2 linked regions of the Agarilytica rhodophyticola genome follow. The protein of the gene in region 1 interacts with the protein of each later gene in a pairwise test. Links are inferred from orthologs where the notes say so. Each region holds a gene or a part of one and is shown in the gene's direction. Other genes may lie near its edges.

Region 1 (4,875 bases):
TGAGTGTTGCCTGCTTTTGGGACGAAAAATGTGGTGACAAAAGTGAGCAGCAAGCGATCGATATGCTGCGTGAATTGTTAACACGTTTAGAAGATGCATGTGTGTAACTTATAGGCTATTGTCATCAACTTCGTTATTCACGGTTTTGTGCTGGGGGTTATAAAGGGATTCAGGCATAAGTTCAAGCGACAGCGCTGTGCGCTTTCCACTCAATATCTCTCCCATTTCTTTTGTGAGTTGGCTCATTCTTTCGTCCCTTTGATGAGATTGTGAGATAAGCTCCATGGCTTTGCGGTAGTAAGCAGATGCGCGCAGTGTATTGCCATTATTGGCAGCTTGATGCCCCTGGCCAACATTTGTCACCACTTTCACCATAAAGTTTGACCAGTTTAGGCCGACGATGAGTTGTTCCATCTTGCCCTCAGGGATTTTATCGGCGGCTTGGCGTTTGCGGATAACTCGTGCTGCTTCTGTGATGGCATATTCTGCGCGGGCGATAGCCGCATCACTTTCCATAAGACGAAAAAGCTCAGCTTTTGCATTCGGGTCTAGCAAGTCTTGCGACCGCTTCTCAGCTTCCTCCAAGCTAACATTGAGCAGTGTATCCTTTGGCGAAAGTTTGACCATGACCTGAGTAATGTCGATTACTTCATCGTTTATGAGTTTGGAAAATTCGTTATTTTCGACTAAAGGTTCTAATGTGGCTGATAATTCTTCAAGTTCGGTGACGCGGCGCTTCATCTGCATGAGCTTTTGGCTGATAACTTGGGCGCGCAACTGCCTTTTGTTGACTGTGCTGACAACGAATAACGAGAGTGAAGTGATTGCAATAAGCAAGATAACAGTTGAAAAGTCTGACATAGGAAACAATCTAGATTATTTTTTAATAATAGATGATATTCAAAGATTGGGGAAATTCGCTGCCAAAAACAGTGATTTGACTCGGTAATAAAGGGCTATGAAGCTGCTAAATAGGGTGGCAAACGCTAACATCGTCATTAGGTTTTCATGTCCTGCTATGATGTTAATTATTAATTTCGGCTTGACCTTGGGCTATTCAGGCCTTATATATGCGCAGCGTTACATTGGCATATCGTTAAGTTATGAATTTCGGACTCTGAGCTAAGACTCAGTAATAAGAAGGGGTTTATGGGGAAATCACTGGTCATTGTTGAGTCGCCTGCCAAGGCGAAAACCATCAATAAATATCTCGGCAAAGATTTCGTTGTGAAATCAAGTGTCGGACATATTCGCGATTTACCAACCAGTGGTTCAGGTAAAAAGAAGGCTGATCCTAAAGAAACAGCGAGAAAGGCCGCTGCTACACGCAAAATGTCACCTGAACAAAAAGCGAGCTACAAGAAACGCCAAGCAAAAGAGCAGTTGGTCAGCCGCATGGGAATCAACCCCGAAAAGAATTGGGCGGCCCACTATGAAATTTTACCGAACAAAGAAAAGGTGGTTGCCGAGCTTAAAAAACTCGCTGATGATGCTGATCTGATCTACCTCGCGACGGACTTGGATAGAGAGGGAGAGGCTATTGCATGGCATTTACGTGAAGCTATCGGTGGAGATGACGATCGCTATCGTCGTGTGGTGTTCAACGAAATTACTAAGACAGCCATTCAGGAAGCCTTTGAATCCCCAGGAATGATCGATTTGGATCGCGTTCATGCCCAGCAAGCTCGCCGTTTCCTGGATCGTGTGGTGGGTTATATGGTGTCGCCCCTATTGTGGGAGAAAATCGCTAAGGGTTTGTCTGCAGGGCGGGTACAGTCTGTTGCTGTTCGTCTTGTCAGTGAGCGTGAGAGCGAAATCCGCGCCTTTATTCCTGAAGAATTTTGGAGTATCAGTACGCTACTGAAATCGCCAAAAGACGAGCAAGCCAAATACGAGCTTAAAAAATTTCAAGGTGAAAATTTTAAAGCGACCAATGAAGAACAGGCCAATGTTGCCGTCACGGCGCTAAAACAAGCAGAATACCGCGTATCTAATCGTGAAGATAAGCCCACATCATCCAAGCCAAGTGCTCCTTTTATCACCTCTACCTTGCAGCAGGCAGCCTCAACACGATTAGGCTTTGGTGTTAAAAAGACCATGGTTCTGGCTCAGCGTTTGTACGAAGCCGGCTATATTACTTACATGCGTACTGACTCTACCAACTTGAGTGCAGAAGCAATTCAGACCTGTCGGGACTTAATTTTAGATGAGTACGGGCAAAAATATTTGCCGGAAAAGCCCAATATCTATAGCAGTAAAGAGGGCGCGCAGGAAGCGCATGAGGCAATTCGTCCCTCTGATGTTACTTGCAAACCTACCCAGCTGAAAAGTATGGAGAGAGATGCAGAGCGTCTCTATACCTTAATTTGGCAACAGTTTATTGCTTGTCAGATGACACCAGCTAAGTTCACTAGTACAACAGTAACGGTGATGGCTGGCGATTATGAATTGAGAGTGCGCGGGCGAGTTATCCGCTTCGATGGCTACACTAAGGTTATGCCTCAGCCAGCGAAAAAAGAAGATGATGCTATTCTGCCCGACGTTAAAGTGGGCGACATTCTAAACTTGCACGAAGTTCAACCAACGCAACACTTCACTAAGCCGCCGGCACGTTTTACTGAAGCCGCCTTGGTAAAAGAATTGGAAAAGCGCGGAATTGGTCGTCCATCTACTTACGCAGCTATCATTTCAACTATCCAAGATCGCGGCTATGTTCATGTAGAAAATAAACGTTTCTATGTTAACAAAATGGGCGACATCGTGACCGAGCGCCTGGTTGAAAGCTTTAGTGACCTTATGGACTACGGTTTTACCGCTAGTATGGAAGAGTCGCTAGATGGTGTGGCTGAAGGCAATAAAAACTGGATCGAGTTGCTCGATGAGTTTTATGAAAGCTTTTCTGCAACACTTGAAGTGGCGAAAGACAGCGAAGCGGGTATGCGTCGCAATGAGCCGGTAGAGACGAATATCGAATGCGTGAAATGCTCGCGTAATATGCAAATAAGGACGGGAGCAACAGGTGTATTTCTTGGTTGTTCTGGTTACGCACTGCCACCTAAAGAGCGTTGTAAAGCTACCATGAACTTGGTTGCTGGTGACGAAGCAGTAAATGTTGATGAAGATGATGAAGCTGAATCGAGGCAACTGCGGCAAAAACGTCGCTGTAAAATCTGTAATACCGCGATGGACAGTTATCTGCTAGATGAAACGCGCAAACTACACATTTGTGGTAACAATCCTGACTGTAACGGCTATGAAGTGGAAACCGGGACATTCAAAATTAAAGGTTACGATGGGCCGGTAATTGAGTGTGATAAGTGCGGCAGTGATATGCAGCTTAAATCTGGTCGTTTTGGTAAATATTTTGGCTGTACCAATGAAGAGTGCAAAAACACACGTAAGTTATTGCGCAATGGTGAAGCTGCGCCGCCTAAGATGGATCCCATTCAGATGCCTGACCTACAATGTTTGAAGGTCGATGATCACTACGTGTTACGTGACGGTGCTTCAGGTTTATTTTTGGCTGCCAGTCAATTCCCTAAGAATAGAGAGACAAGGGCGCCTCTAGTGAAAGAACTGCTTACGGTTAAAGAAGCTCTAGATCCTAAATATGCACATATATTAAAGGCGCCTAGTGAGGATTCTGAGGGGCGCGATACGGTTGTTAGATACAGTCGTAAAACCAAAGAGCAATACGTTCAGTCAGAGGAAGAGGGTAAAGCGACAGGTTGGAAGGCTTTTTACCAAGATGGTAAATGGCAAATTACAGAAGCGACTAAAAAAGCAAGTAAAAAGAAAAAAGCATAGGGTCTGCTAACAAGCTTTGATTGCAGACACATATGTAAGATCCTATTGCTAAAGGGTGATATGAGCGCGCAAGAAGCACAAAAGATATTCCGCCAGCAGCTGACATTTGCGTCGCTGCTCATGAGTAGGTGTATAGACTCCAGTATTCGTGTTGAGCGCTTAGCGAACTTGCAAGGCAGCATGCTTTGCCTCCATCGTGGTCTGTTAGACTATTTTGGAGCTGTGCTGGGGCTTGTGGAAGTAAGAGGTTCTTTGGTGGCCATGCGGCAACGCTTGGCTACTGCGAACTATAAGCAAGAAGAAATTATCGCTTTAATTGATAACGAGGAAAGCTGGTTATTTAGACTCGATCGTCTTGTTTTATCTATCGCTTCACCTTCTTATGCGCTTTCTTCTTCTCATGTCTCTAAAGCCTTTGCATCGTATACTGCTGCGGTTGACCAGAATTCAAATAATAGCCCCAATTCCGAAACTCCATATCAAGCCGATGATCTTATAGTAAGTACATCATCTGCCCATTCTACTAATGAGCTAGGGTGGCGAGAGCAAAAGGACTTTATTGGTGATTGCATCGACAGTGCACGGGAGCTTTTGGAGCGTCATATTGCCTCCGATATCGAGTATTAATCGCTTTGGTCTTAGTTTATTCTTATAGTTATGCTATTTTGCTCTAACAGTATTGTTTTCAGGCAAGTATGTTTATGCAGCTATTGTGAACCATTGTTCCTGCGATAAACGACCAGTTTTAGGGCTTATTTAACCTTTTTAAATCATATGTCATTGCAAATAAGCGAAAGTGTCAAGTTTTTGTAGTATTAACAAGATTTATACGCTGACAGATGATAGAATTAAAGTAATACGCATAGGACACTTTACATTACATGACAACGCTTTTTGAAATTATCGAGCTCCCAAACGGGGAAATTGCCCTACGTCGCGCAGACGAGAGTGGGGAACCTTTGGTGTCTATCCGATTTTCAAAAGAATCTCTATATTTCCTTAATGAAGCTAAAATAGATATTGCTAAGGCTATGATCGAAGCCGGCTTAGAGGCTGCTGGAGAAATTC
Region 2 (3,808 bases), 2.3 Mb from region 1 along the record:
TCTATATCTACTTTGGTTACGATGAATTATTTACTCGGTTCTCTATACGATGATCGTAGAGATCGCAGTATTTTATTTTGGAAATCCATGCCCATTTCCGAAACTCATAATGTTCTCGTGAAATTTTTAACAGGGCTGCTTATTGTTCCTGTTTCGGCGTTGATCATCAGCCTCGTTACTATTCTTATACTCTTAATTATCGTGACTTTACTCAGTTTTATTCTTGGTTTGGGGAATATAGGTCTTGTATTATTTAACTCCGGTCTTGTCTTAGCTTTTTTCAGCGCCTTGTTGTTTATTTTTGCCAGTGGCTTATGGTTTTCACCGATTTATAGTTGGCTGATGTTGGTATCATCATCAACTTCTGGTTCTCCGATGATGTGGTCTATTCTACCTCCACTAGGCATTATAATTGTGGAGAACATCTTTTTTGGTCGATCATGGCTATTCAATATTTTCGCAAGTTATATTCCTGATTTTAATAATCATATGAAAGATTATTTTGGTGATGGTCACGAGTTTATGAATAGCCTGAGTAAAAGTTTTTTATCTGGCCCAGAAGTTTTTGTAGGCATTATTGTTTCTTTTGTTTTTCTGTCATTGGCAATTTGGATGAGAAACAATCGTTATGAGATGTAGTTTATGATAGACGCTGTTAATGCCTCCGGGCGTATTGGTTTGGGGGCGGAACGTTTTTCCCTTGCCGTATATATCGCTAATCGTCCGCCTATGCCGGAATATCAGGCACTTACAAAGATGAGATCCCTGGTAAAAGGAGAGGTTTATTCTATTGCGCAACAAACCGGCAATCATTGGCGTAAGATATTTAATGTCTATGCCAAGTTTTTGTATGCGCTTAAATGGTCTAACAGTCATAACGGTTGGCGCCAATATCGTGATTTATTTTTACTGCAAGGAGATACAAAAGAAGCCTTGTTATTTTCGAAGCCAAACTTTGATTTTGACTGTATTCATATTATCGCCGGAAAAACGTATGCTGCTGAGTTAAATATGCCCTTTAGTATCGATTGGCAAGATGCATTTTTTGCCATTAACAAAAGTAAGCGTGTTATTGTTTGTCCCTATTTTGATTATCGACAGCTGAGTAACGAGAGAATTGATCAGCTAGTGAAATATGTACAAATGATGAGTGTCAGTTAGGATTAATGTCTAGAGAATATCAAGTATTATCGGATGTAAGTGAATCCGAATATGAAATCAAAAAGAGTCGTTTTATTGCCATTGCCTTGCCGGCATCCAGTCGCGAGCAAGCGTTGCTACGTCTTGATGAGACTCGGTCACAATATCCCGACGCTAGGCACCATTGCTGGGCGTATTTAATTGGTAACCCCCTGTCCCCCGCCTTGGTGGCAATGTCTGATGATGGTGAGCCCAGTGGCACAGCGGGAAAACCTATTTTGAATGTACTGCAGCACAAATGTGTAGGCAACATTATGCTAGTGGTTGTACGTTACTTTGGTGGTATTAAATTAGGAGCTGGAGGTTTAGTTAGAGCCTATAGTTCGGCAGCCCAACAGGTCATGGATAAAATATCAACGTATACGAAATTCCCGCTTATAGATATTGTGGTTGAGGGTGGGTTTGCTCTAGAACAGCCTCTTCGGCACTGGCTGAGCTTACACTCAGGTGAAATGGTGGACGTTGATTATCAGCAGGTGGTACGTTTTAATCTTGCTATTAAACCTGAAGAATTGCCAACCTTAACAGATTTTCTTTCTGCTCAGGGCGGCACCTTGATTGCTGAACAATAATGTCTAGGCAAAGATGAGGGATAAGGGGGGGATTAAGAGTAGAAAACAATAAGTTATTGTTTTCTACTCTTAATATAATTATCAAAGCGTTTTTAAGTACTCTAATAGATCCCAGCGCTCAGCTTCAGTCAGACTGGGCAATATCTCTCCGTTAGGCTGCGGTGTGCGTCCTGCCGCGTACTCGTGGCCATTATTAAAATTACCGCGCTTGTTAGTTGTAAAGGAAAACCCCTCATAGCCCTCATAGACAAAGCCTACTTTTTTCGGGTCAAACTCCCGTGTACCGATCATAAAAGTATCGGGTCTGTAACGGCCGTCTTCAGGATCACCTTCGCGTTTTTTGGGCAATAATAGGTCATACAATGTTGGTACTGAACCATTATGAAGATAAGGCGCGGTAGCCCAGATACCATTTAATGATCTTGCCTTATATGAGAGTAAAGATCGAAACGGCTCGGCTGTAGTATCAGGCTCATAGGTGCCTTGTTTAATACTCGGCTTAATATCGTTATCAAAAAATGATCCTGCCAGAGTGTAAATCAAATCTAACCAACGCCTAATAAATCCTTTATCTGGATCTGGCGTTGCAACCACACCACGAGTGGTTGCCGTAAGGATTACTGCAACAGGTGCTTCTTCGCCAAGAATAATATCTCCACCCACATCTACGCCTTGATAAGTCCCTTGGAAATTCCCTGTTTTGCCTTTGTAGTTAATACTGTTTTCAGCCATGGCAGGGTCAGTCTTGACGTCCTCAAGCGAGGACATATGGCCTATAACGACCCTATCCCAGTCATTTCTATCTATCACCTGGTGACATGACTGACAGTAGTTGGCATAGATGAGCTGACCTCTCTGCGCTTGCTCCTGGTCAATTGACCCCAGCATTTCTTGCGGCCACAAGGGCGATTTCAAACTTTTTAATTGATGCTCCAGTCTTTTAAGGTTCGTTAAGTCAGTAGAAGATTCGAACTTCACTTTTTTGTGTTTATTCTTTTGGCCTGATAGGTGAGCGCTGAGACTGAAGAAAGGCTCACTTGCTTGCCAGTCAAGAGTTGCAAACACGCCAGTAACTTCACCGGCATTTCTACCTAGTGGTCCTGCACCTGCGTTACCGGCAATGCCATTCCATTGAACATAGTCTGAATGAGTGATATCCCAAAGAAAGGGGTAGCTTACTGGCGCATTAGGTTCGTTAAACAAATAATCTCGTAAACGGAGGATATTTGTGTAACTGAGGTTAGGGTAGTCTCCCTCGTCCGAGCTCAGCCGCTCTAAAATAAGGGCAAATTGGTTGTCGCCAATAATTGTTTCATCTACTCCCTTAAGCACCGCATCCACTTGCTTTGGGGTAAGCATGCGCTCGCCTCTAGCATTGGTGGCGATAAGCATTAGGGTGCGGGCTTGGTCTTTATTGATAACATGCTGCAATACCCGGTTAAATATGCGTCCGAAGGCGTCGAGGCGCGAAAATCCATATTTAACTTTACTGTGGTTGACCGTGTTGTAATTTAGAATAACTCCCGTCCATTTTTCTAAGTCTTTTTCCACTTCTTCAGCACGGCTATAGTCATTATCGAGCGCCAACACATTGTTGATAAAACGCTCTCTTTTCGCCTTATCATCCCGCGTCGTCATCATGGCTTTTTGCATTTCGTGGAGATAGCCAACCATATCAGCCATAGCAGGCCCACCATCGATGCGAATGGCCTGACCTTTATAATTAATTTGTGCCGTATGACAGGCCGCACAGGTATATCCTATGTAGTCTCTACCCTTGTATTCGTCTTTAGTGAAACCTACTGCTAGGGCGTCTTCGTTGAAGAAGCTCTTAGCTTGGGGCAGGTAACGATACTTATGGAATATCTTATCGGATTTAAATTTCTCTTCGCTGTCTGCTAGTTCCAGAGCGAGAAAAAAATCATAGGGAATTAAATTCGATCCCTGAGTGGTGTTGTAAAACCACATGCTATCTGAATTATCCCAACCTTGATCGAGATAAACCGGTGTTGAGAAGTCTTCACCAAATTCGCCAC

What was found.
Region 2: the proteins of topA (region 1) and BVC89_RS02580 interact in binary tests that used the Escherichia coli proteins (3 or more experiments, as listed by UniProt). The link is inferred for Agarilytica rhodophyticola from one-to-one orthologs.

Annotation. Positions count from the first base shown.
Region 1 is NZ_CP020038.1:2,917,050-2,921,924, forward strand. Bases 810-4,007 are described here. They hold topA (type I DNA topoisomerase), read left to right. Parts: upstream 810-1,149; coding sequence 1,150-3,807; downstream 3,808-4,007. Other genes in these bases: BVC89_RS12425 (hypothetical protein), read right to left, coding at 810-861; BVC89_RS12435 (hypothetical protein), read left to right, coding at 3,868-4,007. Also shown: BVC89_RS12420 (hypothetical protein), read left to right, coding at 1-107; more of BVC89_RS12425, read right to left, coding at 109-809; more of BVC89_RS12435, read left to right, coding at 4,008-4,434; BVC89_RS12440 (hypothetical protein), read left to right, coding at 4,689-4,875. UniProt on the Escherichia coli protein: Releases the supercoiling and torsional tension of DNA, which is introduced during the DNA replication and transcription, by transiently cleaving and rejoining one strand of the DNA duplex.
Region 2 is NZ_CP020038.1:606,650-610,457, forward strand. The notes cover bases 1-2,969. They hold BVC89_RS02580 (IMPACT family protein), read left to right. Parts: upstream 1-1,166; coding sequence 1,167-1,772; downstream 1,773-2,969. Other genes in these bases: BVC89_RS02570 (hypothetical protein), read left to right, coding at 1-639; BVC89_RS02575 (DUF6942 family protein), read left to right, coding at 643-1,161; BVC89_RS02585 (di-heme-cytochrome C peroxidase), read right to left, coding at 1,854-2,969. Outside these bases: more of BVC89_RS02585, read right to left, coding at 2,970-3,808.